One region of the Streptomyces longhuiensis genome, then DNA from elsewhere that is predicted to be linked to it. Evidence: riboswitches for the same ligand, from Rfam matches in the RefSeq annotation. Region 1 holds a riboswitch; each other region holds the start of a gene.
What was found. Region 1 has a riboswitch for cobalamin ahead of metE (5-methyltetrahydropteroyltriglutamate--homocysteine S-methyltransferase). Riboswitches for the same ligand answer to the same signal wherever they lie in the genome.
Positions count from the first base shown of each region.

Region 1 (9,396 bases):
CCTCCTCGTCCTGCGCCGACGGTGGCATCCATGCCCTGCGGTGCGGGACACGGCCCAGACGTACGACGTCCTCGGCCGTCAGCTCGACCTGTGTGTCGGCCTGTTGCTCGACCACGGCGACACGGCGCGCGAAGTCCCTGCGGCCGACGGTGCTCAGCGGTGAGCCGTCCAGGGTCACCACTCCGGCCTGGGGAGTGAGGATGCCCGCGAGCAGACGCAGGAGCGTGGTCTTGCCCGAGCCGTTGGGTCCGACGAGGCCCGTGATGCCTCCGGGCGCCGGGTGCACGCTCACGCCGTCCAGGATGAGGTGTCCGCCGGTTTCGCGGCGGACGCGGTCGGCCCGCAGTCCCTCGGCGGTGGTTGTGCGCATCGGCGGAACGGTCATCGGCGCAGGCTCCGGGTGCGGTACAGGACGAGGACGAAGGCCGGTACGCCGATCAGCGAGGTCACCACGCCGACCGGCAGCTCCTGCGGGTCGAGGACGGTGCGGGCGAGCGTGTCCACCCACACGAGGAAGACCGCGCCCGCCAGCGCCGTCACCGGCAGCAGCCGGGCGTGCCCCGGACCCGCAAGGGCCCGCGCCGCGTGCGGCAGCACCAGGCCGACGAAGCCGATCGCGCCGGCCGAGCTGACCAGTGCCGCCGTGAGCAGGGCGGTCGTGCACAGCAGGACCAGGCGGGTGCGGGCCACGTTCACGCCGAGCGACGCGGCGGCGTCCTGCCCGAACGCGAAGGCGTCGAGCGTACGGGCGTGCGCGACGCAGATCACGAGCGCCGCCACGAGCAGCGCCAGGCACATCCGGACGTCGGTCCAGCCCGCCCCGCCGAGCGAGCCGAGCAGCCAGAACAGAACGCCGCGCGTCGTCTCGGCATCCGCCGCGGTCAGTACGACGACGGAGGTGAGCGCGGAGAACAGCTGCATGGCGGCCACCCCGGACAGCACCACACGGTCGGTGGAGCCGCCGAGAGCCTGGCTGAGCACCAGTACCAGCGCGAAGGAGACGACCGCGCCGAGGAAGGCGCCACCCGAGACCGACAGGGCGCCGCCGCCGACGCCGAGTACGACGACCAGGACCGCGCCGGTCGAGGCGCCGGAGGAGACGCCGAGGACGAAGGGGTCGGCGAGCGGGTTGCGCAGCAGCGACTGCATCACGGCGCCGCACACCGCGAGCCCCGCGCCGCACACGGCGGCCAGCAGGGTGCGCGGCAGCCGCAGGTTCCACACGATGCCGTCGCGGATGGGTGTCAACTCCGGTTTGCCCAGGCCGAGGTGGGCGGCAACGGCCGACCAGACATCGGTCATCCCGATGTCGGCCGGGCCGATGGTGATGGCCAGGGCCACGGACACGATGAGCACCGCGAAACCGGTCGGCCAGGCGAGCACGCCGCGCACCGCATGAAGCCGCTTCCCGGTGACGGGTGGCGGCGCAGCCTCAGGAGGGACCTCAGAGGGCGCCTCGGGCGGCGGGGGCGACGCTTCCACGCTCCTCATCCGGCGAGTCCGAACGCCCGTAGTTTCGCGGCGACTTGCTCCACGCCCTCCACCGTACGGATGGTCGGGTTCATGGCCTGCCCGCTGAGCAGCACGTACCGCTTCTTCTTCACGGCGGTCATGTTCTTGGTCACGGCGTCGGACTCGAGGAACTCGATCTTCTTGGCGGCGGATTCGGCGGTCTGCGAGCGCCGCGTGAGATCGCCGATGACGAGGACGTCCGGGTCCCGGTCGGCGACCGTCTCCCAGTTGATCTGGGGCCATTCGTCGCGGGTGTCGTCGAAGACGTTCTTCGCCCCCACCTCACGGGTGATGACGCCGGGCGCTCCGCAACAGCCTGCCATGTAGGGGGAGTCGGAGTTGGCGAACCAGTACAGGAGGGTCGTCCGGGAGGCGTCGATGCCGATGGTCGCCTTCTTCACGCGGGCCTTGAGCGCGGAGACGAGCCGCTCGCCCCGTTCGCGTACATCGAAGACGGCGGCGAGGTCGCGGACTTCGCCGTAGACGGTCTCCATGCCGAGGGTCTTGGTGCGGGCACCGTCGCCGCCGCCGCTGTTGTTCTTGCCGACACAGTCGGAGGGCGAGAGGTACGCCGGTACGCCCAGCTTCGCGAACTGGTCGCGTGGCGCCACTCCGCCCTTGCTCAGCGTGGCGCCGAACGAGGCGGCGACGAAGTCGGGTTCGGCGTCCAGGACCTTCTCGAAGGACGGATAGCGGTCGGCGAGCCGCTCGACCTTCGCGTTCTCCTTCTCAAGTCCCTTCATCACCGGGTCCGTCCAGGTCCCCGTGCCGGCCATGCGGTCGCCGAGGCCGAGGGCGAGCATGATCTCGGTCGAGCCCTGGTCGAGAGAGACGGCACGCTCGGGCGCCGCTTTCACCTCGACCCGCGTACCGCAGTTGTCGAGTACGACGGGATGGCCGGCGGTGCTCTCCTGGGCCGCGGACGTGCGGGCGGATCCGCCGCTGCCGCAGGCGGCCAGGGCGAGCATCCCGGCGAGACACAGCGCGGTACGGGGTATGAGGCGAACGGAGCCACGGCGTGTGGCGGGGTGCGCGAAGGGCACAGGGACTTCCTCGATGTCGAGGGCTCATGCGCGGAGCCCGGTCGCACGGTCTCCCCCGCCGCCCCGACCGGAGCCCGCGAAGGCTGCCAGCAGGTCTTCGGACTCGGGATCACGCGGACAGGACGCCTTCCCGGACCGCGTGCTGTCCAGTGGCCGATGCCCCGCCCGTCCCCCTCACCGCTGCGCGTCAGCTCCGGATTCGCACCGGATTCCCTGACACATACCTGTCCACGTTCCCGCAATGCGGGGCAGACGGGCATGAGTTCGACTGGCCTTGGAAAGCTACCACGGCACCCGAATTCAGACGGCGGCCCCTTCTCGCCCGGTGTCCGCGGTGCGGGGCGGGCTCGCGCCGGACCGTCCCGCGTGCGTAGGGTGACCGGTGCAGCTGGTTCGCCCCGCCCGCCAGGCGGGAGCGTCGTAAGAGGGAACCCGGTGGGAATCCGGGACTGCCCCGCAGCGGTGAGCTGGAACGACCGCCGTCACACGCACTGGCCCGATGGATCGGGCTGGGAAGCGACGGCCAGTAGGTGTCCGCCCGACATCGGGTGGACGTGCCCGCGAGTCCGAAGACCTGCCCGTTGCCCGCGCGTGAACCATTCGTGCGCGGATATCCCGGTGACCTCGAGGGCGGGTCGGCGTACACACCGAACGGGCGCGCGTGCCCTGCCGTACGCGACCGCACCGTCCGGTCCGTGTCACCCTTCGCGCTCTCGTCCCGTCTCCGGGATCTCAGGGATTCATCTCGCGAAGGAGATCTCCGTGACCACCAAGTCCGCAGCCGCGGCAGCACGGGCCACCGTGTACGGCTACCCGCGCCAGGGCCCTGCCCGCGAACTCAAGAAGGCGATCGAGGGCTACTGGAAGGGCCGCGTCGGCGCCGACGCCCTTCGCGCCACCGCCGCCGGCCTGCGCCGCGCGAACTGGCACGAACTGGCCGACGCGGGCATCGACGAAGTCCCCACCGGTGACTTCTCGTTCTACGACCACGTCCTGGACGCCACCGTCATGGTCGGCGCGATCTCCGAGCGGCACCGCTTCGCCGTGGAGGCCGACGCGCTGGACGGCTACTTCGCCATGGCGCGCGGCACGCAGGACGTGGCGCCGCTGGAGATGACGAAGTGGTTCGACACCAACTACCACTATCTGGTGCCGGAGTTGGGCCCAGGGACGGTGTTCACGGCCGACTCCACCAAGCAGGTCGGCGAGCTCAAGGAAGCGCTCGCCCTGGGCTTTTCGGCCCGGCCCGTGCTCGTCGGCCCGGTCACCTATCTGCTGCTGGCCAAGCCCGCGCCCGGGGTGGCCGCCGACTTCGAGCCGCTGACCCTGCTCGACCGGCTGCTGCCGGTCTACGCCGAAGTCCTCGCCGACCTGCGCGAGGCGGGCGCGGAGTGGGTGCAGCTGGACGAACCCGCCCTCGTCCAGGACCGCACGCCGGCCGAACTGAACGCCGCCAGGCGCGCCTACCGCGACCTCGGCGCCCTCACCGACCGGCCCAAGATGCTGATGGCCTCGTACTTCGACCGGCTCGGCGACGCCTTGCCCGTCCTGGCCGGGGCGCCGGTCGAGGGACTCGCCCTCGACTTCACCGAGAGGGCCGCCGCCAACCTGGACGCCCTTGCCGCCGTCGGCGGACTGCCCGGCAAGCGCCTGGTCGCGGGGGTCGTCAACGGCCGCAACATCTGGGTCGACGACCTGGAGAAGTCGCTGGCCACGCTCGGCACCCTGCTCGGCCTGGCCGACCGCGTCGACGTGGCGGCCTCCTGCTCGCTGCTGCACGTGCCCGTCGACACGGCTCTCGAACGCGACATCGAGCCGCAGATCCTGCGCTGGCTCGCCTTCGCCCGCCAGAAAACCGCCGAGATCGCCACCCTCGCACGCGGTCTGACGCAGGGCACCGACACGATCTCGGCCCAACTCGCCGCCAACCGCGCCGACCTGGCCTCCCGGGCCACTTCCGCCCTCACCCGCGACCCGGCCGTCCGCGCCCGCACCGCGTCGGTCACGGCGGCGGACGCCCGCCGCGCGCAGCCGTACGCGGAACGGGCGGCGGCCCAGCGGGGCAGCCTCGGCCTCCCGATCCTGCCGACGACGACCATCGGGTCGTTCCCGCAGACGGCGGAGCTGCGCGCCGCACGGGCGGGCCTGCGGGCCGGACGGATCGACGCCGCCGCCTACGAGGAGCGCGTCAGGGCCGAGATCCAGGAGGTGATCGCCTTCCAGGAGAAGGCCGGCATCGACGTCCTGGTGCACGGTGAACCCGAGCGCAACGACATGGTGCAGTACTTCGCCGAGCAGCTCACCGGCTATCTGGCCACACGGCACGGCTGGGTGCAGTCCTACGGCACCCGTTGTGTCCGTCCGCCGATCCTCGCCGGTGACATCTCGCGCCCCGAGCCGATGACGGTGCGCTGGACGACGTACGCCCAGTCGCTCACGGGCCGCCCGGTCAAGGGCATGCTCACCGGCCCCGTCACCATGCTCGCGTGGTCCTTCGTGCGCGACGACCAGCCGCTCGCCGACACCGCGCGCCAGGTCGCGCTCGCCCTGCGGGACGAGGTGAACGACCTCGAGGCTGCCGGGACTTCGGTGATCCAGGTGGACGAGCCCGCCCTGCGCGAGACCCTCCCGCTGCGCGCCGCCGACCACGCCGCCTATCTCACATGGGCGACGGAGGCGTTCCGGCTCACGACGAGCGGTGTCCGGCCGGACACCCAGGTCCACACCCACATGTGCTACGCCGAGTTCGGGGACATCGTGCAGGCCATCGACGAGCTCGACGCCGACGTGATCAGCCTGGAGGCGGCCCGGTCGCACATGCAGGTCGCCCGCGAACTGGCCGCCCACGGCTACCCGCGCGAGGCCGGACCCGGCGTGTACGACATCCACTCGCCGCGCGTGCCCGGTGCCGGCGAGGCGGCGGCCCTGCTGCGCAAGGGACTTGAGGCGATCCCCGCCGAGCGGCTGTGGGTCAACCCCGACTGCGGGCTGAAGACCCGTGGCTGGCCCGAGACCCGCGCCTCCCTGGAGAACCTGGTCGCGGCGGCCCGTACGGTCCGCGGGGAACTCTCCGCGTCCTGACCCAGGGGTGAGACTGTCCGGGCGGGGGGCATCGTGACTCGCCCGGACAGCCACGCGCGGAGGGACTTCCCTCAGCCACGGTACGTCTCCAGCAGCCTCAGCCACACCTCGCTCACCGTCGGATAGGACGGGACCACGTGCCACAGGCGGTCGATCGGGACCTCGCCCGCGACGGCGACCGTCGCCGAGTGGACGAGTTCGCCGACGCCCGGACCGACGAAGGTGACGCCGAGCAGGATCTCGCGGTCGAGGTCCACGATCATGCGGGCGCGGCCGCGGTAGCCGTCGCCGTACAGGCCGGCGCCCGCCACCGAGGCGATGTCGTAGTCGACGGCGCGGACGCGGTGGCCCGCCGCCTCGGCCTCCGCGAGGGTCAGTCCCGCCGAGCCCGCCTCGGGGTCGGTGAAGACGACCTGCGGGACGGCGGAGTGGTCGGCGGTCGCCGCGTGGGCGCCCCAGCGGTCCGTCTCCAGGAGCGGGACGCCCTGGGCTCGGGCGGCGATCGCCGCGCCCGCGATACGTGCCTGGTACTTGCCCTGGTGGGTGAGGAGCGCGCGATGGTTCACGTCCCCGACCGCGTACAGCCAGGTGCTGCCCTCGACGCGGAGGCTGTCGTCGACGGGGAGCCACGAGCCGGGTTCGAGGCCGACGCTCTCCAGGCCGATGTCGTCCGTGCGGGGCGCGCGGCCCGTGGCGAAGAGGATCTCGTCGGACTCCAGGGTCGAGCCGTCGTCCAGGGTGGTGACCACGGTGCCGCCCTCCCGGGTGACCCCCTTGACGGAGACGCCGGTCCGCACGTCCGCGCCCGCCTCGACGAGGGCCTGCATGACCAGCTCACCGGCGAAGGGCTCCATCCGGGGCAGCAGCCCCGATCCCCGTACGAGCATGGTGACCTGCGAGCCGAGGGCCTGCCAGGCCGTGGCCATCTCCGCGGCGACGACTCCGCCGCCCACGACGACGAGGCGGCCCGGCACCTTCTGCGCGCTGGTGGCCTCGCGGCTCGTCCACGGCTCGACGTCGGCCAGACCGGGGAGGTCGGGGAGCGCGGCGCGCGTCCCCGTGCAGACCGCGACGGCGTGGCGGGCCGTGAGGACGTGCTCGGTGCCGTCGGGCCCGGTGACGGTGACCCGGCGGGGGCCCGCGAGGCGGCCCTGCCCTCGGTAGAGGTCGGCGCCGATGGCCTCCAGCCAGCTCACCTGGCCGTCGTCCTTCCAATGTGAGGTGTACTCATCACGGCGAGCGAGGACGGCGGGCGCGTCCAGAGGGCCCTGCACGGCCTCGCGCAGGCCCGGCAGGCGCCTCGCGTCGGCCCGGGCGATGACCGGGCGCAGCAGGGCCTTGCTGGGCATGCACGCCCAGTAGGAGCACTCGCCCCCGACCAGTTCGCTCTCCACCACCGCGGTACTGAGGCCCGCCGCGCGTGCCCGGTCCGCGACGTTCTCCCCGACCGGCCCGGCGCCCAGGACCACCACGTCGTATGTGTTCTCATCCGTCATGGGCCCCAGTGTGGTCGCAGGTGTGCGCCGGGGCCACACGGGTACGCGCGCGGAATACGTCCGTTACCGGGACCGTTGTGAACAGCGGCTTCAGCACCGCAACCAGGAAGCAGGAAGAGGGCACATCATGAGCAGCACCACCGTGGAGCTCACCAAGGAGAACTTCGACCAGACGGTCACGGACAACGGGTTCGTGCTGATCGATTTCTGGGCGTCGTGGTGCGGGCCGTGCAAGCAGTTCGCGCCCGTCTACGAGAAGGCCGCGGAAGCCAACCCGGACCTGCTCTTCGGGAAGATCGACACGGAGGCCCAGCCGGAGCTCGCGTCGGCGTTCGGTATCCAGTCGATCCCGACGCTGATGATCGTCCGTGACCAGGTCGCCGTGTTCGCCCAGCCCGGGGCGCTCCCGCAGGAGGCCCTGGACGACGTGATCGGCCAGGCCAGGAAGCTGGACATGGACGAGGTGCGCAAGTCGATCGCCGAGCAGCAGGCCAAGGCCGGCGAGGACGGCGCGGGCGGCGAGCAGGCCTGACGCCACCCCCCATACCGACGGCCGCCGGGCCCGTACTCTCCGTACGGGCCCGGCGGCCGTTTCACGCTCGCGTGCGGGGGCTCGGAACGAGTCGTGTGCGCAGGGCCGGAACGGGGCGCGTGCGCGGGGTCAGAACGGGTAGCCCGCCACGTCGCCGCGCACCGTCGTCCACCGGGTCTCGGTGAATGCCTCGATGTTCGCCTCGCCGCCGAAGCGGGCGCCCGTGCCGGACGCCGCGACCCCGCCGAACGGGGCGACCGCCTCGTCGTTCACCGTCTGGTCGTTGATGTGGACGATGCCGGTGGGGATGCGCTCGGCGAGGTCGAGGCCGCGCGCCGGGTCGCGGGTGACGATGCCGAGGGAGAGGCCGTACGGGCTCGCGGCGGCCAGCGCGGCCGCCTCGTCGGTGTCGGTGAAGGACCGCACGGGTGCGACGGGGCCGAAGACCTCCTCGGCGTACGCGGGGGTGCTGTCGTCGACGCCCGCGAGGACCGTCGGCCGGTAGAAGAGGTCGCGGTGCGTGCCGCCCGCGGCCAGCTTGGCCCCCGCGGCGGTGCTGGCCTCCACCAGGCCGTGGATCTTGGCGAGTTGGGCCGCGTCGATGACGGGGCCGAGGTGGACCTGGTCGCGGTGCGGGTCACCGACGGCGAGGGACTCGGCCTTCGCGGCGAGCCGTTCGACGTACTCCTCGTAGAGCGAGGCGTGGACGAGGTGGCGGCCGGTCGTCATACAGATCTGGCCCTGGTGGAAGAAGGAGCCCCAGGCCGCGGTGGAGATGACGGCGTCGAGGTCCGCGTCCGCCAGGACGATCAGGGCGGAGTTGCCGCCGAGTTCCAGGTGCGCCCGCTTGAGGTGGCGCCCCGCGGCCTCGCCGACGGCCCGGCCCGCGCCGGTGGAACCGGTGAAGGAGATGACGGGAATGTCCGGGTCGGCGACGAGCGCCTGGCCGGCGTCCGCCCCGCCGGGCAGCACGTGGAGGACGTCCTCCGGCAGGCCCGCGGCGGCGAGGACGGCCGCCAGGGCGAGCCCGCCGCAGACCGCCGTGCGCGGGTCCGGCTTGAGGACGACGGCGTTGCCGAGCGCGAGGGCCGGGGCGACGGAGCGGATGGAGAGGATGAGCGGGGCGTTGAACGGGGCGATGACGCCGACGACACCGGCCGGGACGCGGCGCGTGTAGGAAAGGCGGGGCGCCTCGCTGGGCAGGACCTGGCCGGTGGGCCGGGAGGCCAGGGCGGCGGCCTCGTAGCACTCCTGGGCGGCGACGTGCAGCTCGAAGTCGGCCTTGCCCGGGATGGATCCCGACTCGCGCACGAGCCAGGCGCGCAGTTCGTCGGCGTGCTCGGTGAACAGGTCGCCCGCGCGGCGCAGGACGGCGGCGCGCGCGAAGTGGGGCTGCCGGGCCCAGTCGCCCTGGGCCGCGGCGCCGGCCCTCGCCGCGGCGCGGACGTCGTCCGGGGAGGCGAGCGTGACGGTGGCGAGGCGCTCACCCGTGGCGGGCTCCGTGACCGCGTGCTCATCGCCCGACAGCGGGCGGGCCTGCCAGGTCTTCGGGTCGAGCAGGGACATGCCGGATCTCCGATCGGTCACTGATCTCCGGGGCGGCGCGCGGGGCGATGCGCCGACCCATGTTGTTGAGCATGCAACATCCTAGTCGCGTGGGCCGCTCGCGACCCCGGCCGTCAGGTCGACTCCCGGGCCACAACGCGGGCGCGGAGCATGTCGTGCGACTCGG
Region 1 is NZ_CP085173.1:8,334,833-8,344,228, reverse strand. Features, by position in the region: gene LGI35_RS38020 (ABC transporter ATP-binding protein) at 1-370, opposite strand, end outside; gene LGI35_RS38015 (FecCD family ABC transporter permease) at 382-1,491, opposite strand; gene LGI35_RS38010 (ABC transporter substrate-binding protein) at 1,488-2,555, opposite strand; cobalamin riboswitch at 2,627-2,824, opposite strand; cobalamin riboswitch at 2,928-3,151, shown strand; gene metE (5-methyltetrahydropteroyltriglutamate--homocysteine S-methyltransferase) at 3,318-5,636, shown strand; gene LGI35_RS38000 (dihydrolipoyl dehydrogenase family protein) at 5,708-7,132, opposite strand; gene trxA (thioredoxin) at 7,260-7,664, shown strand; gene LGI35_RS37990 (aldehyde dehydrogenase family protein) at 7,794-9,230, opposite strand; gene LGI35_RS37985 (LacI family DNA-binding transcriptional regulator) at 9,344-9,396, opposite strand, start outside.

Region 2 (9,396 bases), 6.6 Mb from region 1:
TTCACGCTCATCCGGTACTTGGCGGCGAGGCGGCCCACCACGGCGAGGCCGAGCCGGGTGCCCTGGAGCGAGGCCAGGTCCGTCTCCCGGCCCGACACCGCGGCCTCGGCCCGGCGCATGGCCGCGTCGGCCATCTTCAGGCCGCTGTCCTCGATCGTCACGACGATCCCGGCGCTGCGTTCCTCGACGTAGACGTGGACCTCGTCGATGGGCGGCGAGAAGTTCGCGGCGTTGTCCATGAGTTCGGCCAGGAGGTGCATGACGCCCTCGGCGGCGAAGCCGGCGATCGCGGCGTTCGTGGCGCAGTGGAGCCTGACCCGCTGGTAGGCGGCGATCCGGCCGACCGCGCCGCGCAGGATGCTCTCCATGACGATCGGCTTGTTCCACGCGCGGCTGGCGCGGCCGCCCATGAGGAGGGCCAGCCGGTCGGTGAGCAGGCCGAGTTGGGACGTGTTGTGGTCGAGTCGGAGCAGATCGCCGAAGACCTCCTCGCCGTGCCGGTCCTGCATCTCGCGCAGATCGGCGAGCATGCTGACCGACTTGGCCTGCACCCGGCTGAGGGCCTTGGCGCTGGCGGCCTGGGCGGCCGCGGCCCGCCGCTCGCTGGTGGCGAGTTCCCGTACGAAGGACTCCGTCAGGGTGCGCAGGTGCGCGTCGTCGGGGTGGTCGAGGCCCGAGAGGACCGCGTCGGCGGTGGAGCCCTCGCGCAGCGCCGCGACGGCGGCCGGCAGGGTCGCGGTGGCCAGCTCGTCCAGATCGTGGTCGATGCGGGCGATGCGGCGGGCCGTGTCCTGAGCGGTGGCCACCGCGGACGCCTCGCGGCGTACGGCGTCGTCCAGTTCGGCGGTGAACGCCTCGAGTGCCTGGCGCAGTTGGTGGTCCGCGGGTGGCGCGGTGGCGGCGAGTGCCTCCTCGGCGCCCGCGCCGTCCCGCAGCCGCTTCGACACGGAGGGGAGGGTGACGTTCACGAGATGGGCGGCCTCGGCCCCGCGCTGCGTCAACTGCTGCTGGAGCGCGAGCGATTCGCCCTGCGCGGCGTCCACGGCACCACGGGCGCGCTGCTGGAGCAGGGCCGCCGTGATGAGGGAGGCGGCCACGCAGAGCCAGCTGACGAGGAGCGCGACGAGCACCCAGGTGCGGGCGGCCTGCGGAGCCGCGGCGGTCACCGCGCCGACGGCCGCTCCGGCCACCACGAGGACGGCGAGGGGGACGGCGAGCGTGGGGCGCCGCGACGTGGGTGTTCGGCGCGGCCTCGGGCGGGCAGGCACTGGCATTCCGCGGTCCCATCGGTGCTTGCGTGCGGGAAGGTCGTGGCCGATCGGCTCGAATCGGCCGCACGGCCGGTCCCACCAACGGGATGGTGATCTTCCGGCACGTATGTGGCGCTCATGCTAGCCACCGCGCGCGGTGAGAGAACCGGGACAATGAACGCAGAGCGCCCGGCGGCGAAGTTCGTCGTGAAGTCGTCAGCCTGTCCGGGGACCGTGGTAGCGAACTTCGCCGTCAGGGGTGTGGCAAATGGGGACAGGTGTACGGGTGTTGGGTGCGGCCGGGCGTGAGTGGGCTCGGGACGGGGCGCGTTCACCGGTGCGGTGGCCGGTGAACGGCGGCCCTGAGCGGCTCTCGCGTTACTGTCGAGGGGCTGTTTTCAGCCAACCCCGGCCGGATGGCCGATGCCGCGTCATGGATGTGGAGCCTCGGAGGGTCCGGTTCGGCCGGCCACAATGGCGGCGATTGTCGGCAAAGCGCGGTTGGTCAGGGGCGGAACGGATGTACGGCGCACTTGCCTCGTGTGTGACCGTCGGCGGACGGACAGGTCAGTCCTCCTGCGGGGCGCGCGTCCTGCGCCACAGCACGTAGGCGGCCCCGCCCGCGAGCGCCGCGCCGAAGCCGATCCGGCCCAGGTCCACGCCGCCGTCCGCGGTGCTGCCGACTCCGGCGCGCGCGCCGCGATAGCCGCCGTCGCGTGTCACGTTCATCGGGGTGCTCCACTGCCTGCCGTCGGGACACACTCCCTGCACGGACACCTGCGAGCTGGTCCCGACCTCTCCGGCGAGGCGTGCCGTCCCCCGGTACTGGGTGCGCCCGTCCCGCCCGCTCCCGCCGCCGTACACGGGGAGTGAGACGGAGCCGGCGGCGAAGGCCTGGGACCGGGCGGTGATGGAGCCGCCCCGCCCGCCGCCGGCGCAGGAGACCGTGATGTCGACGGAGGACGAGGCCGCCACCGTCGAGGGGGAGAGGAAGGCCTCCGCGAAGGACTCGCCGTCAGACGAGCCCCGGTCGCGGCCCCCGTCCGACGAGCCCCGGTCGCGGCCCCCGTCCGACGAGCCCCGGTCGCGGGGCCCGTCGTCCGAGTCGTTGCGGCTCAAGGGGGCGGTCCGGCCCACCGAGTCGGTCCGGCTCACCGCGTCGGGTGCGGTCACCGCGGCGGGCGCGGCGACGGGGTGCTGTGCTGCTGCGGTCCCGGGCGCGAGCGCGGTGAGGCAGGCGGTCGTCGTGATGACGGTGGCTATCGGGCAGAACATGAGGCGTCTCCGGTCCCTGTGCCGCAGCGGCAGGGGGAGCTGCGGTCCTGGTCAGGACGCTAGTGAGCCCGGGCGGGCTGCGCCCGCAGGGTTAGGCCGATCGGACGTCGCCCGCGTCGGCGGCCGGCTCGCGATATCCGGCCGCGGTGGCCGCCACGAGCAGGGTGCCGACGAGGAGCGGCCAGCCGAGGCCGTGGTGCAGCACGAGCAGCGCGCCGAGCGTGGCGCCCGCGACCATCGCCACCACGGAGACCATCCGCCGCCCCGTCCGCACACCGGTGCCGCCCGCGAGCGAGGACTCCGAGGCGAGCCCGGTCAGCGTCATCGTGAGGACCGTCGTGGTCATGTCCGGGACCGCGAGCTTGCGGACCGTCGCGTTGCGCAGCCCCATCGCCCCCGCGAGGACGGCGATGAGGGCGTACGTCGCCTCGCCCGGCCACGCGAACGCGACGGCCGTCGCCACGGCGAGCAGGACCGCCTCGGTGACGAACACCGACCGCACCCAGATCTCCCGCGCCCGCTCGGCGAACACTCCGGTCAGCCGTCCGGCGCACACGGCCCCCGCGAGGAACGCGCCGAGACAGGTGAGCGATCCGAGGGCGGAGAACCCGGGAGCGCCCGCCGCGGCGAAGCCCATGACGACGACGTTGCCGGTCATGTTCGCAGCGAAGACGCGGCCGAGGCCCAGATAGCTGACGGCGTCGACGATTCCGCTCACGACCGTGAGGACCGTGAGGGCCGCGGGGAGGGTCGACCGGCGCGGCACGGACGCGGGCGCCGCTGGTGGATCGCTGGCTTCACTCACCCGCACGACCTTACGGAGTCCCGGTCCCGGCGGCCCGCCGGATCAGGTCCGCACGGCCCACCGTTCCTCGACCTTCGCAAGCCGCCAGTACCCGATGGCCGCCGCCCAGACGACGACGAACAGGCCCACGATGATGAACCCGACGTTGTCCAGGTCGAGCCCCGCTATCCAGCCGGTCACCGAGTCCCGCAGGTCGAGCTTGTCGTGCAGGACGCCCACGAGCTCGATGGTGCCGATCAGGAACGCGACGGCGATCGAGAGGCCGGTGATGGCCAGGTTGTAGAACACCTTGCGCACGGGGTTCGAGAACGCCCACTGGTACGCGAAGTTCATGAACGTCCCGTCCAGGGTGTCGAACAGGCTCATTCCCGCGGCGAACAGGAGCGGCAGACACAGGATCGCGTACCAGGGCAGTCCGGCCGCCGCGCCGCTGCCCGCCATCACCATCAGCGTGACCTCGGTCGCCGTGTCGAAGCCGAGGCCGAAGAGGAAACCGAGCGGGTACATCTGGCCCGGCCGGGTGATGGACTTGGTGAACCGGCCGAGGATCCGGTTCATGAATCCCCGTGAATCCAGGTGCTGTTCGAGCTCCGCCTCGTCGTACGAGCCCGCGCGCATCGCCCGGAACACCCGCAGGATCCCCACCAGGGCCACGAGGTTGAGCGCCGCGATGAGATAGAGGAAGGACCCGGAGATGGTGGTGCCCATGACGCCGAGCGTCTGATGGGTGGCGGAACCCTCGTTCATGATCCGCCCGGCGAGCTGGGTGCCCCCGGCGATCAGCGCGGCGAGCACGACCACCACGCTGGAGTGGCCGAGCGCGAACCAGAAGCCCACCGACACCGGGCGCTTGCCGTCGGCCATCAGCTTGCGGGTCGTGTTGTCGATCGCGGCGATGTGGTCCGCGTCGAACGCGTGCCGCATCCCGAGGGTGTACGCGGTGACGCCGAGGCCGATGCCGAAGGCCTTCGACCCCACCTCGTAGTGCTCCGGTACGACGAGCAGGAACAGCACGCCGAACGCGACGACATGGAGCGCGGCTATCACCGCCAGGAGCCCGGCGGTGCGGACGGTGTCCTCGCGCCGCCAGTGGAAGGCGTCGCGTCCGGTCTCCGGGGGCTTTACGGGCAGGGCCATGCGGTCACGCTCCAACACCTCGTGGAATCACTTCGTGAGATGCCGTGGCCGGTCTCCTGGCTGACGGGTGTCCGCGTCCGCCCCTGCCTTCCCAGCTGCGCGCGGCAGCCAGTGGCGTGGTGGGGCGAGGCGTCCCGAGTCGTCTCGTCGCCGAGGGACCCGGGGCCCGATCACAGTGGCGAGGGCCGCTTCGGTCTGGGTCCTTTGAGGGACCGTCACCGAATTCCCGAGCGCCACGGCCCGCCCACACTAGAGGCCGGTCGGCGGCGCCTGCAAGGCTGCACACCTGCGTAGGTGTGCGCGGGTATTCAAGATCACATCGGCGGCTGCGAGGATGGGGTCATGCATCTCGTCCCTGCCGAGCGCGCCGACCGCCGCACGATCGACGGCCACCGGGTCTGCGAGGCCATCGCCGCGATCGGTGAGCCAGGACATGTCCGCGCCTGGGCCGACCGCTTCTCCCTGCTCGCCGATCCCCGGCGCCTCGCGCTGCTGCTCGCGCTGTACCGGGCGGGGCCGCTCGCCGTGTCGGATCTCGCCGTGGCCACGGGCATGAACGACCCGGCGGTCTCGCAGGCGCTGCGGCTGCTGCGCGCGGCCGGCGTGGTCGTGGGGGAGAAGGAGGGCAGGATCGTGCGCTATCGCGTCGTCGACGCGGCGACCGCGGATCTGCTCGAGCACTGCGCGACGGACGGCGCGCACTGACACGTGCGCGCCGTCCTGGTCGGTTTCAGTCCCGTAGGGCGGCGGCCCGCCGGCGCGCGGCGGCGATCTCCGCGTACGTGAGGTCGCGGCCCTCCCAGTGCGAGCCCTCGACCGACTTGCCGGGCTCCAGGTCCTTGTAGACCTCGAAGAAGTGCGTGATCTCCAGACGGTCGAACTCGGGGATGTCCTCGATGTCCCGCAAGGACGCATGGCGCGGATCGTGCGCGGGCACGCACAGGACCTTCTCGTCCATGCCCTTCTCGTCCCGCATCACGAACATGCCGATCGCCCGGCATTCGACGGTGCAGCCGGGAAACGTCGGATCGCCCACGAGGACGAGCGCGTCGAGCGGATCGCCGTCGCGTCCGAGGGTGTCGACGATGTATCCGTAGTCCGCCGGGTACTGGGTGGAGGTGAACAGCATCCGGTCGAGCCTTATGCGGCCGACGGAATGGTCCATCTCGTACTTGTTGCGGGAGCCTTGGGGGATCTCCACGGTGACGTCGAACGCGTGGACCGCGTCGGTGCCGTGGGCTGCGTCGGTGTGTCGGACCTCGTTGTCCAAGCCGGCCTCCTCGTCCACCTCGAGTGTGCTCCCGGGAGTGCGGGCGCGTCAGCCGATCGGGAACTCCAATTCGGGCCTGTCCCACATCACGGCGGGCGGCGCGGCGGCCGCGGTGCCGGTGCGGACGGCTCCCGTGCTGCGGTAGAAGCCCTCGGCGGGCGGGTGCGAGACCACGCGGACCGAGGCGAGTCCGGCGGCGCGCGCCTCGTCCTTCATATGGGTGACGAGCAGCCGCCCGATGCCGAGCCCCTGCGCCGCGTCGGCGACGAACATCAGGTCGAGCTCCGGCGGCACGAGTGTGAGCGCGTAGAACCCGAGCACCAGGTCGTCGGCGTCGACCGCGACGAAGACACGATGAGCCTCGATGTAGTCGGGGCCCACCCGGTAGCCGGCCACCATCGACGCGTACGGGGCCTCGTAGGCGCGGGACGTACGGACGAGCCGGGTCAGCCGCTTGGCGTCGCGGGCGGTCGCCCTGCGCACCCGGACCGCCCCGCCGTCCCCCGCGCCTCTCGGGACTGTAATGCTCGAAGTCATAGTGAGAGTATTACGCATCCTGTCGCGCCGATCGACCGGGGACCTGGTACCGCGGCCGTCTCACGCGGTGGGCACGGTGGACTGCACCTGCCGCAGGAACGTCGCGTTGTCCGGCGTCTGCCGGATCCGCTCGACGAGCGTCTCGAGCCCGGTGTGCCCGTCCCGCGACTGAAGAGCGCGCCGCAGCCCGCGTACGACCGCCAACTCGGCCTCCGGCAGCAGGAGTTCCTCGCGGCGCGTGCCGGACTGGGCGAGGTCGACCGCGGGGTGGATCCGGCGCTCGGCAAGGGTGCGGTCGAGGCGGATCTCCATGTTGCCCGTGCTCTTGAGCTCCTCGAAGAAGTAGTCGTCGGCGCGGGAGCCGGTGTCGACGAGCGCGGTGGCGAGGATGGTGAGCGAGCCGCCCTCCTCGGCGAGCCTCGCCGCTCCGAAGAACCGCTTGGGCCCGATCAGCGCGGAGGCGTCGACACCGCCGCTGAGCGTACGTCCGCCGGACGAGGCCGTGTTGTTGTGGGCGCGGCACAGGCGCGTCAGGGAGTCGAGGAGGATGACGACGTCCCGGCCGTCCTCGACGAGCCGCTTGGCACGCTCGACGGCCAGTTCGGCCAGCGCGATGTGCGCCTTCGCGGGCTGGTCGAAGGTCGAGGCGAGGACCTCGCCGCGCACCGAGCGCCGCATGTCGGTGACCTCCTCCGGCCGTTCGTCGAGGAGCACCACCATCAGATGGGCCTCGGGGTGGTTCGTGGCGACGGACGCGGCGAGCTGCTGGAGCAGCACCGTCTTGCCGGTCTTCGGCGGCGCCACGATCAGCCCGCGCTGCCCTTTGCCGATGGGGGTGAACAGGTCGACGACGCGGGGTGTCACGCCGCCCTTCGCGGTTTCGAGACGCAGCCGCTGCCGCGGGTGCAGGGGAGTGAGGTCGCCGAACCGGGGCCGCCCGCGCAGTTCCTGGACGGGGCGCCCGTTGACGCGCTCGACCTCGGCGAGGACGCGCGGCCTGCCGCAGGTCCCCTGGATCAAGTCGCCCTTGCGCAGGCCGAGTCGGCGGATCAGGGCGGCCGGGACCTGGACGTCGTGCGACGTCGGCAGGAGGTCGGCGAGGCGCAGGAACCCGGGCCCGCTGCCCGGGATGTCGAGGACGCCCGAGGCCTGGACCGCGATCTCCTCCTTCGGCTGCGTCGTGAACGCCTTTGTGGTGGTGGGGGGTTCGAGTGTGGTGGTCATCGGAATCGGTCCTTTCGCGGACGTTCGTACGAGAGCATGAGTGAGGGGGATCCGGCGGGAGCGGGGCGGTGACTGCACGCCCCGCGAGGCGGGCGGGCGAAGAGGCCCGTGAAAGCCCTGAGAAGCCTGTGGCCGGGGAGAAGCGATGCGGGGTACGGCGCGTCGGCGCCGCCTGGCGCATCGCTGACATCGATTCGACGAATCCCGCTGTCGCGGCGATTCGGAGAGGGGGACGGGCACCGGCGCCGAAGAGGCGGCTAGCACATGTGCCATTCGCACTGTAACACCATGGGGGCGCCGTCCCGCAAGGGCTCACGTCACGGGCCGCCGTTCTCGGCCGCCCCGTGACCCTTGCTCGACCCCTTGAGCACAGCCCCCGTGACACTGGGCGTGGCGGCCTATGCTGAGCCCCGATGTTCGCACCCGAAGGCCCCACAGTCCGGGAGCTCGCCGTCCAGGCGCTGTCCTCCGTCGAGCACGGCTACGACCTGCTCGCCCCCAAGTTCGACCGCACGCCGTTCCGCACGCCCCGGTCGGTCCTCGGACCCGTGACCCGTGCCCTGCGCGTCATGGGTCCCTTCGAGCGGGGACTGGACCTGTGCTGCGGGACCGGCGCGGGGTTCGGCGTCCTGGCGCAGGTGTGCCGCGAGCGGCCCGTCGGCGTCGACATCAGCGCGGGCATGCTCACCGCGGGCCGCGCGGCCCACGGGAGCGGCGCTGACCTGGTGCGCGGCGACGCCCTCGCCCTGCCCTTCGGCCCCGCCTTCGACCTCGTCGTCAGCTTCGGGGCGTTCGGCCACTTCCTGCCGAGGCAGCGGCCCGCCCTGTTCGCCCAGGTCCACTCCGTGCTGCGGCCGGGCGGACGCTTCGCGTTCCCGGTGCCGGCTCCCGCGCGGCCCGGCTCCCGCGGCTACTGGTCGATGCTGGCCTTCGACGGCGCGATGCGGGTCCGCAACGCGCTGTGGCGGCCGCCCTTCGTCATGTACTACCGCGGCTTCCGCCTCGGCGACGTACGGAACGAGCTGGTCAGGGCCGGTTTCGACGTGGAGCTCCGGGCGCTGCCCGAACTCGGCGAGCGCTCCGACGGCAGCCCCAGGTGCCGCCTCCTGGTGGCCACGAAGGCCGGCCCGCCGCGCTAGACGTCGGTCTCGGGCGCCCCGCCCGCCTGCCGTACGTCCTCGTGGAGATGCACGATCAGCCAGCGGCCGACCGCGGGGTCCTTGCGCAGGACCGCCGTGTTCCGCAGCAGCTCGGGACGGAGCGGGGTGCCGTCCGGGCCGGGCGTGTACGCGACGCGCAGCCAGTAACGCAGGACCGCCGTGTCACCGAAGACGTCGACCACCGGGTCGTACGGGCGAAGCCCGCTCCCCACGGGCCCGTCCCCGGACTCGGGCCGCTCGTCCCGCACCCGGTCCAGGTCCGGCTTGCCGAGCAGCAGCGGCTCGGCGGCCGGGTCCCAGATCGTCGCCTCCGGGTCGAGCCGGGCGTCGATCTGGGCGCGGTCCCCAGTGGCGTACGCCTCGTACATGCCGGTCACGACGGACCAGACGGCGGCCACGTCGCCGGGCGCCGCGCCCGGCCTGGCCAGTGCGGGGCGGGCGGACACGGCGGACTCGGGCATGAGGGCTGCTCCTGGTCGGACGGGGGAGGCGCGCCGGGGCGGCGCCGATGCCAGGCCACCGTAACGGGTCGTCGGTGACGGGTGATCCGTCGGGCCGGAGCGAGGCCCGGGCAGGCGGGACAGCGACGCGGCGCGGCTACGGGTGTGGCCGGTTCGCGGCCTGTGCCGTGGGCCGGCGGTGCGATGAGGGCGTGGTGTCCTGCGGGAACGTGAGCTGGCCGCTCATCCACCGCATGGCCGGAGCGATCTCCCGCTGCCATGTCGTGAAGTGGTGGCT
Region 2 is NZ_CP085173.1:1,716,180-1,725,575, reverse strand. Features, by position in the region: gene LGI35_RS08205 (sensor histidine kinase) at 1-1,274, opposite strand, end outside; gene LGI35_RS08200 (hypothetical protein) at 1,818-2,525, opposite strand; gene LGI35_RS08195 (YoaK family protein) at 2,617-3,330, opposite strand; gene nicT (Nickel transporter NicT) at 3,373-4,467, opposite strand; cobalamin riboswitch at 4,497-4,720, opposite strand; gene LGI35_RS08185 (ArsR/SmtB family transcription factor) at 4,810-5,172, shown strand; gene LGI35_RS08180 (inorganic diphosphatase) at 5,198-5,737, opposite strand; gene LGI35_RS08175 (GNAT family N-acetyltransferase) at 5,786-6,274, opposite strand; gene rho (transcription termination factor Rho) at 6,335-7,498, opposite strand; gene LGI35_RS08165 (class I SAM-dependent methyltransferase) at 7,912-8,637, shown strand; gene LGI35_RS08160 (YybH family protein) at 8,634-9,119, opposite strand; gene LGI35_RS08155 (alpha/beta hydrolase) at 9,256-9,396, opposite strand, start outside.
Region 2: another riboswitch for cobalamin. It lies ahead of nicT (Nickel transporter NicT); the one in region 1 lies ahead of metE (5-methyltetrahydropteroyltriglutamate--homocysteine S-methyltransferase).

Region 3 (9,396 bases), 5.6 Mb from region 1:
GGCGTGCGTGCCGCCCGCCGCGAGCACCGTCGCGACCAGGGTGTCGGCCTCGCCGAGAAGCTCGTACAGGCCGGGGTCGGCGCCGCGCAGCGAACCGCAGTACACCGGAAGGGAGTTGACGCCGCGTGCCTCGATCGCGTCGCACAGCGTGTCCACGAACGCCGTGTTCCCGGACAGCTCGTGGGCGCGGTAGAAGAGCACGCCGACCGTCGGGCGGCCCTCGACGCGCGCACGGCGGCCGTGCACCCCGAACTCGGGCATCTTCTGCGGCTCGGCGCTGTGCCGCTCCTGCGTGCTCCCGGCCCGGCCGTGCCCGTTGACGAGCACGTCCTGGACGAGGAAGCGGGCCAGCTCGACGAGGTTGCCCGGGCCGCCCTCGACGAGATAGCGCAGCGCCTCGGCCACGGCGCCCGCGTGCACGGTCGACTCGGCCATCAGTTCCGCGTCCGGGACGCTCTCGCCGCCGAGCAGGACCGTCGGCACGCCGGACGCCTTCAGCGCCGCGAGCCCGTCCTCCCAGGCGCGCTTGCCGCCGAGGAGCCGTACGACGGCGATGTCCACGCCGTCGAGCAGCTCCGGCAGTTCGCTCTGCACGTCGACGCGGGTCGGGTTCCCGATCCGGTAGGGGGCGCCGGAGGCCCGGGCCGCCAGCAGATCGGTGTCTGCGGTCGACAACAACAACACTGTGCTCATGCGGGCGCTCCCGGTGGAATGAAAGGCAGTCCTGACGGAGCGCCGGACTCGATGAGCCGCCACAGCGCGTCCGTGTCCGCGTGTTCTTCGATCAGATCGCCGAGCCGGTCGAGCTGCTCCTCGCGCAGCGCGCCGAACGACGTGTCGGGCGCCGGTACGAAACGACGGCCCGCGCCGGCCGCGACCTCGCGCAGGAACGCCCGGCGGAAGCCGTCCGCCTCCAGCGAGCCGTGCCAGTGCGTGCCCCAGACGGAGCCGACGCGGCACCCGTCCAGGAACGCCTCGCCGCCCGTGACCTCGGCGACCCCGTGATGGATCTCGTAGCCCTCGACGCGCTCGCCGAGCGCCTCGCCGACGGGCCGGGCGAGGGTCTTCTCGCGCTCGAACCGCACCCGCACGGGCAGCAGTCCGAGCCCGTCCACTGCGCCCGCGCGCGACTCGACGTCGTCCTCGATGCGCTCGCCGAGCACCTGGAAACCGCCGCAGATCCCGAGGACCGGGCGCCCCTCGGCGGCCCGGCGCGCGAGGGCGTCGGCGAGGCCGCGCTCGCGCAGCCACTGAAGTGCCTTGACGGTGCCGCGCGTTCCCGGCACGACGACCAGGTCCGCGTCGACGAGCTCCTCGGCCCGGTCGACGAACCGCACGACGACGCCCGGCTCCGCGGCCAGCGCGTCCACGTCGGTGAAGTTCGACATCAGCGGCACGGCGCACACGGCGACGCGCAGCACGTCCTCGCCGACGGGGGCCGTCGTCCGTGACTCGCGCACGGAGCCGCGCAGCGACACGCGCAGCCCGTCCTCCTCGTCGATGCCGAGGCCGTGCTGGAAGGGGAGCACTCCGTACGTGGCGCGCCCGGTCAGGTCCTTGAGCATGTCGAGGCCGGGCTCGAGGAGGGAGACGTCCCCGCGGAACTTGTTCACCAGATAGCCGGCCAGCAGCTCCTGGTCCTCGGGCGCGAGCAGCGCCGTCGTGCCGAAGAAGGACGCGAAGACGCCGCCGCGGTCGATGTCGCCGACCACGAGCACGGGCAGCCGCGCGGCCCGCGCGATCCCCATGTTGACGATGTCGGTGCGGCGCAGGTTGATCTCGGCGGGAGAGCCCGCCCCTTCACAGATCACGGCGTCATAGCTGCCCCGGAGTTCCTCCAGGCATCCCACGACGGTGTCGAGGAGTGCTGCCTGGCGCCCCCCGTGCAGCGCCTTCCCGGGGGACACCGCACCTGACAGCGGCTTCGCCGCGGCACCGGCCTCCCCGAAGAACCCGCGGGCGCTCAACTCGCCCACCGGCTTGCCCATGAGCACCACCTGGCTGCTCCGGTCACCGCCCGGCTTCAGCAGTACGGGGTTCATCAGGGCGCTCGGCTCGACGCGGGCGGCCTGCGCCTGCATGGCCTGGGCACGGCCGATCTCGGCGCCCTCGCGTGTCACGAAGGAGTTGAGGGACATGTTCTGCCCCTTGAACGGCGCGACCTTCACCCCCTGCCGCACCAGCCACCGGCAGATGCCCGCGGTGACGACGCTCTTCCCGGCATCGGACGTGGTTCCTGCCACCAGCAGTCCGCCACCACTCACGACTTCCCCCTCCGCAACAGTGCCCGCCCGGCGACACACACGCCGAGGGCCAGCCAGCTCACGCGCCGCGAGAGCCGCGCCGCCCGCTCTACGTCGGCGGTCTCCACGGACCGGCCCGACGCGTTCAGTACGGGCCGGTGCTCGACCCGCCCGCCGTACGACAACGTGCCCCCGAGCCGCACCCCGAGCGCCCCCGCGAACGAGGCCTCGACGACACCGGCGTTGGGGCTCGGGTGCAGCCGCGCGTCCTCGCGCCACGCGGTGAGCGCGCCGCGGGGACGGCCGCCCGCGACCGCGGCGAGCACGCCGGTCAGCCGCGCCCCCGGCCAGCCCGCCACGTCGTCGAGGCGCGCGGAGGCCCAGCCGTAGCGGCGGTACCTGGCCGACTTGTGCCCGACCATGGCGTCCAGCGTGTTCACGGCGCGGAAGGCGACGAGCCCGGGGACCCCGGCGACGGCGCCCCACACGAGCGCGCCCACGACGGCGTCGGAGGTGTTCTCGGCGACGGACTCGACGACGGCCCGCGCGATCCCGTCCGCGTCCAGTGCGTGCGGGTCACGCCCGCACAGATGCGGCAGCCGCTCGCGCGCCGCGTCCACGTCACCGGCGGCCAGCGCGCCCCCGATGGCGCGCGCCTCGCGCCCCAGCGACGTACCGCCGACGACGGCCCAGGTGGCGGCGGCGGTCAGGGCGATGGAGGCGGCGGGGGAGCGGCGCACGGCGCGCGCGGCGAGGCCACCGGCGACGGCGGCGCCCCCGGCGCACATGGCGGTGTGCAGCGCGCCCCACCCGCGGTGGTCACTCCACAGCACTCGCTCGACGGCGCCCGCTGCCCGTCCGAACGCGGCGACCGGATGCCCGCGGCGCGGATCGCCGAACAGGAGGTCACCGAGGAGTCCGGCGGCGCTGCCGTACGCGAAGACGCGCTCGGCTCGCACGGTCAGCCCGCCGCTACGGCGAACGGAACCCTTGTACTCGTTCTCGGCGGGAGCACCCGCAACTGGCAGCCGCGCATGGCGATATGTCCTCACTCAGGGTGTCCACGCCCTGGTTGGAAGAGACCGGCGGCGAGAGTTCCTGGCTCGCGGGGATCACTCCCCGGTGACAGTGGCGGGACCGCGCCGGATTCGCACCGGCTTCCTCTCCTGCTGCCGTAGATGGCCCCGGAAGTCCACCACGCTCCGCGAACGCCCGTCAACTTGCCGTTGACCTGCGAAGGGAGAGTGTGCTGAGGCACACACGAAGCGGGGTGCGGGACGCCTTCGCGTCCCGCACCCCGCAGTCCTGCCGGTTACCTCCGGTCAGGCGACGATCAGGAAGATCCCGTATCCGACGGCCGCCGCGCACAGGGCGAAGCAGGCGTACGCGCCGGAGACGGCCAGCGCCGCCGAGTTGCCCCGGGCCGCCGCCGAGTCCCGCTTGGTGAGGCCGACGATGCCGAGGGTGAACAGGCCCACGAGGGCCACCGTGATCACGAGGCTGACTCCGAACACGGAGCCGAGTGCTGCCCAGTCGATGTGCATAGCGCTGCTGCTTCCTTAGACCGTGGCCGGTCGCGCGGGCTCCGCCGAGGGCGGGGCGGGCGAGGCGGGGATGGTGGTCTTCACGTCGGTGTCCAGGTCGCCGACCGTGCCGGTGGGCGGCGGGGTGACGGCCGCGATCGCGGTGGTCACGACGCCGGCGGGCTCGTCCGTGACGTCGTCGTCCGTGACGTTCGTGTGGTCGACCGAGTTGCGCCGGGACAGCGCCCAGATGGTGCCCGCGCCGGCGATCAGGAGCAGCGCGGTGACGGCGACGCCCCACGAGCCCTGCTTGGTGAGGAACTCGGCGCCCGCACCGACCAGACCGGCGGCCGGCAGGGTCAGGCCCCAGGCGATGAACATGCGGGTCGCGGTCGACCAGCGGACGACGCCGCCCTTGCGGCCGAGGCCCGAGCCCATCACGGCGCCGGAGCAGACCTGCGTCGTGGAGAGCGAGAAGCCGATGTGCGAGGAGGCGAGGATCGCGGTCGCGGCGCTGGTCTGGGCGGCGAAGCCCTGCTGCGGCGCGAGGTCCGTGAGGCCCTTGCCCATGGTGCGGATGATGCGCCAGCCGCCGAGGTAGGTGCCGAGCGCGATGGCCGTACCGGCCGAGACGATGACCCACATCGGGGGGTTCGCGCCGGGGTTCAGGACGCCGCCCGTGATCAGGGCGAGCGTGATGATGCCCATCGTCTTCTGCGCGTCGTTCGTGCCGTGCGCCAGCGAGACCAGGCCCGCGGAGGCGATCTGCCCGGCGCGGTAGCCCTTGGCGGTCGCCTTCTGGTCGGTCTTGCTGCCTATCCGGTACGTGAGCCGGGTGGCCAGCATCGCGGCGATGCCCGCCACGAGCGGCGCGGCGACGGCCGGAAGGAGGATCTTGGTGACGACGGTGCCGCCGTTGATCGACGACCAGCCCATCGACATCACGGCGGCGCCGATGAGGCCGCCGAAGAGAGCGTGGGAGGAGCTGGAGGGGAGCCCCACCAGCCAGGTCAGGAGATTCCACAGGATGGCGCCCACCAGCGCCGCGAAGATGACCTCGGTCTTGAGTCCGTCCTCGTTGATGATGCCGCCGGAGATCGTCTTGGCGACCTCCACGGAGAGGAAGGCGCCGACGAGGTTGAGCACGGCGGACATGGCCACCGCCGTCTTGGGCTTGAGAGCGCCGGTCGAGATGGTGGTGGCCATCGCGTTGGCTGTGTCGTGGAAACCGTTCGTGAAATCGAACACGAGAGCGGTGACGATCACGATCCCGAGGAGAAGCGTGATGTGTTCCATTTACCCAGGCTTCTGTTGGACGTCAGTGGCTCGGCGACCGTAGGCAATCTGAGTGAACGGAAGATGAACTGAGGCGGGCGGTGCGGTGACCCGAAGTGGAGTGCCGCCACTCCGTTGGGAACGGGGCGGCGGCACGGGGTCGTCCGTGAAGCGGAACGGTGGCCGAATCAAGCGGAAGTAGGCCCTCCGCTAGCCGTGGGCGAACCTCCGCAGCTGAGCCTGCGAACCGTTGAAGAGATTCTGGTCACCCGGCAGTCCGCCGCCGTTGTCGTACTGCCAGAACGTCCAGTACGACCAGCCCGAGGGCAGCGCCCCGGCGGACTCGTCGTAGCGCGCGAGCCAGAGCGCGTGGTTGCCCGCGAAGGCGGTGCTGTTGCCCGTGCAGCTCTTCCACCAGCGGTAATTGGTGTAGATCACCGGCCGGCGGCCCGCCCTGCTGCGCACCTCGTCACTGAACGACCTGATCCAGGAGATCATCTTCGCCTTGCTCAGGCCGTAGCACTTCTTCGAGCTGTAGGGGTTGTACTCGATGTCGAGCGCCGGCGGCAGCGTCCAGCCGTCCGCCCGCCACGCGCCCCCGTTGCGTACGAAGTACGAGGCCTGCGTCCGGCCGGACGACTTGTTCGGGAGTGCGAAGTGGTACGCGCCGCGGATGATGCCCGCGCTTCGCGCTCCGCCGTACTGCTGGTCGAAGTAGGGGTTGCGGTAGGTGGTGGACTCGGTCGCCTTGACGTAGACGAACCGCGCGCCCTTGCTCTTGGCCTTCTGCCAGTTGACGTTCTTCTGGTGCGACGAGACGTCGTGTCCCTTGGTGCCGCCCGCCGCGGACGCCGGGGCCTGCGCGAGAGCGGTCCCCCCGAATGTCAGGGCGGCCAGTGATGTCGCGGTCGCGATGTGCGTACGGCGACGGAACGGTTTGTGACCACGAGCCATATATCCCCCCGAAATGGCGACGTGCATGACAAATCAAACCGGAGGTTACCGGAAGATCCCTCCATGCCCGTCGATCTCCAGCCAATCGTTTCCAGGCGGGCATTCATGCCCATTCGTGCGCTTCCGGACTCCTGGGCTGCGCACGGAAGTGCCCCGGCCCCACGACCCGCGCGGGCCCGCCGCGCGGCTGGCAGGATGCGGGCATGGCGGAGGAACCGGGCGGTGCGGGGCAGGGCGCGGACGGGCTCGCGCAGGCGTGGAGCGCGCTCGTGGCGACGGCCCGGCGCACCGTCACCGACGGCCTCGTCGTCGGGACCTCGGGAAACGTCTCGGCGCGGATCGGCGACACCGTCCTCGTCACACCCAGCGGGGTCCCCTACGACGAGCTCACCCCGGGCGACCTCGTCGCCGTCGGCCTCGACGGCCGGCAGAGCGCCGGAACCCTGACCCCGACCAGCGAACTCCCGATGCATCTGGCGGTCTACCGCGCCACGCCGGCCCGCGCCGTCGTCCACACCCACGCGGTCCACGCCACCGCCGTCTCCACCCTCGTGTCCGAACTACCGCTCATCCACTACATGGCCGCGGCCCTCGGTGGACCCGTCCGGGTTGCCCCGTATGCGACGTACGGCACCGAGCGGTTGGCCGAGAACGTCCTCGACGCTCTCGAAGGGCGGACAGGCTGCCTGCTCCAGAACCACGGCACCCTCACCTACGGCGACACCCTCGCCGCCGCCTACGACCGCACGGCCCAGCTCGAATGGCTGTGCCGCGTCTGGCTCACCGCGAGCGCCCACCCGCACCACACCCCGACGCTCCTCACCCGCGACCAGGTGCGCGAGGTGGAGGAGAAACTGCGCGGGTACGGGCAGCGGGGCTGACCGCCACCGGGCGCCCGGCGGCCGCGCCCCACTGGCCGGTCGGAGCCCGGGCACCGACACTGGGACGGTGCGCACCGCCAGAGCGACGGCCGCTGCCGTCACCGCAGTCATCGGTGCCGGCGCGGCCGCGGTCGCGGTCGGCCGGTTGGCCAGCGATGCCGCCCTCAAGGCGCCCGCGGGCCGACCGCTCCCCACCGAGCCACGCCTGACCGTCCACGCCACCGCCGCGGGGCAGGTCACCCTCACCCGCGACCTGGCCTCCCTGCGCCGGGGCACCTACGGCCTGAGCGGCGCCGGATTCCACGCCGTGGTCGGGCCCGTCCTCGAGTCCGCCCCGCACGCCGCGGACGCCGTCGTGCGCCGCCTTGAGCGCGTCACCCACGGCTCCCTCGAACCCGGCGCCAAGGCCTGGCTCACGCCCCAGGTCCACATCGGCGATCCCAAGGCGGCGCTCGGCCTCGACCACGCCGACATCGACATCCCCGGCGAACTGGGCGCCCTCCCCGCCTGGTTCGTCCCCGGCTCCCGCGACACCTGGGTCATCACCGTCCACGGCCTGGGCACCACACGCGAGCACCCCATGGTCCTCATGGACTTCCTGCACCGCCACCGCTTCCCCGTGCTCGACCTCGCCTACCGCGGTGACCTCGGCGCCCCCCGCTCCCCGGACGGCCTCGGCCACCTCGGCGAGACGGAGTGGCGCGACCTGGACGCCGCGATCCGCTACGCCGTGCGCTACGGCGCGCAGCGCGTCATCGTGCACGGCTGGTCGGCCGGCGCCGCCATGGCACTGCACGCGGCGGCCCATTCCGCTTTGCGGGACCGCATCTCCGGACTCGTCCTCGACTCACCCGTCCTCGCGTGGGACGTGACGCTGCGTGCCCTCGCCGGAGCCCGCGGCATCCCCGGCCCTCTGCTGCCGCTGGCGGTCCGCGCCGCCCAGGGCCGCACCGGGCTGCACGGCGACCGCCTCGACACCGCCGCCCACCCCGACGCGCTCAAGGTCCCCACGCTCGTGATCCACGGCCCCGACGACGAGATCGCCCCCTGGGCCCTGTCCCGCGAACTGGCCGCCCGGCGCCCCGACTTCGTCAACCTCCACACCGTCGCCGACGCTCCGCACGGAGCCATGTGGAACGCGGACCCGAAGAAGTACGAGGAGACGCTCCGCCGCTTCCTCACCCCTCTCATGTAGCTCCGCCCCAGCTCCGTCGGACCCACGGGAAGCGCCCGCCGGCCGCACGGGACAGATGCGCAGGAAGGCCCGCGTAGACCCCCGGCGTGCGCCGGTCCGCGGACCCTCACGCGACGCCCGCAAAGAGCCCCGGAACCATTCCGTTTGGGTTTTCGGACCGTCAACCGGAAGACTGCCCCCGTGACGTCCCGTATCCCGCGCGACTCCAGGCTCCGACTCGTCCGCCCGCGCACTCTCTCCGCCGCCCCCGTGCGGGCCGACGGAGTGGTGACCCAGGCTCGCCCGCCCCGCCCGGCGCCCCGCCCGCCGGAGGGCACCCCACCACCGGCGGAACTCGCCCGTATGGCCCGCCGCGGCCTCGCCGACGCCGTCCGCGTGGCCCGCTGGGCCGACGCCGCCCTCAGCCCCGGCAGCGGCCACGGCACCCCCGACGGCAGGGGCGCGCTCTCCGCACCCACCGCCGAACGCGCGGCGGCCGACCTGGAGCTGACCCCGCGACAGGTCCGCGCCGACTGGGACACCGCACGCCTCGCGGGCCTCGTCGAGGTGCACGGCGACAGCGCGCGCCCCGGCTGGCGCCTGCGCGCCTGGGACCGCGACGACACCGCCGTGCTGCGCGGCTGGGTCGCGCTCTTCGACGCCTGGTCCCTGGCCCACCCCGCCGGCGAGAGTCCGGAGGCCGCCGCGGTCGCCGAGGTCGTCTCGGCGATGCCCCAGGTGCTCTCCTTCCTCCAGCTCTCCGCCGGCCCGGTCCCCGTCCCGCAACTCCTCGACCTGCTCGGCCAGCGCGTCGAGGAACTGCGCACGGAACGCTGCGAGATTCCCTACGGCCCGCAGCCCGAGCGCACCGGACCCGCGACCGGCACCACCGGCACCGACCTCCCCCCGCTCCTCGACTGGGCCCTGCAAGGCCTCGCCGCCGTCGGCGCCCTCACCTACGCCGACGGCCAGGCCACCCTCACGCCGCTCGGCAGCTGGGCGGTCTGGGTCAAGCTGGAGCAGATCTGCGTGGCCGCCCAGTCCCCGGCGGGCAACATCGAGCAGTCCGCCGAGGACATGCTCAGAGGCTGCGCACGGCTGCGCCCGAACGCGGCCCGCGCCGAGTACCGCGCCTGGCTCGCCGCCCGCCCCGTCGGCAGCGCCGTCACCGAGCTGATCGCCGCCGCCCGCGGTGAGGACGCCCTGCTGCGCGGCCTGGCCTTCGAGGCGCTGCGCGTCGTCGGAGCCCCCGCCGAGCCCGTCGTCCGATCCGTCGCCGACGAGCCGCCCCTGCGCCCTTACGCGCTGCTGTGGCTCGCCGAGTACGAAGGCGCCGATCCCGAGGA
Region 3 is NZ_CP085173.1:2,737,850-2,747,245, reverse strand. Features, by position in the region: gene cobN (cobaltochelatase subunit CobN) at 1-693, opposite strand, end outside; gene LGI35_RS12875 (cobyric acid synthase) at 690-2,264, opposite strand; gene LGI35_RS12870 (cobalamin biosynthesis protein) at 2,261-3,202, opposite strand; cobalamin riboswitch at 3,314-3,455, opposite strand; gene LGI35_RS12865 (hypothetical protein) at 3,566-3,787, opposite strand; gene LGI35_RS12860 (inorganic phosphate transporter) at 3,803-5,062, opposite strand; gene LGI35_RS12855 (lysozyme) at 5,252-5,995, opposite strand; gene LGI35_RS12850 (class II aldolase/adducin family protein) at 6,199-6,876, shown strand; gene LGI35_RS12845 (alpha/beta hydrolase) at 6,944-8,071, shown strand; gene LGI35_RS12840 (hypothetical protein) at 8,252-9,396, shown strand, end outside.
Region 3: another riboswitch for cobalamin. It lies ahead of LGI35_RS12870 (cobalamin biosynthesis protein); the one in region 1 lies ahead of metE (5-methyltetrahydropteroyltriglutamate--homocysteine S-methyltransferase).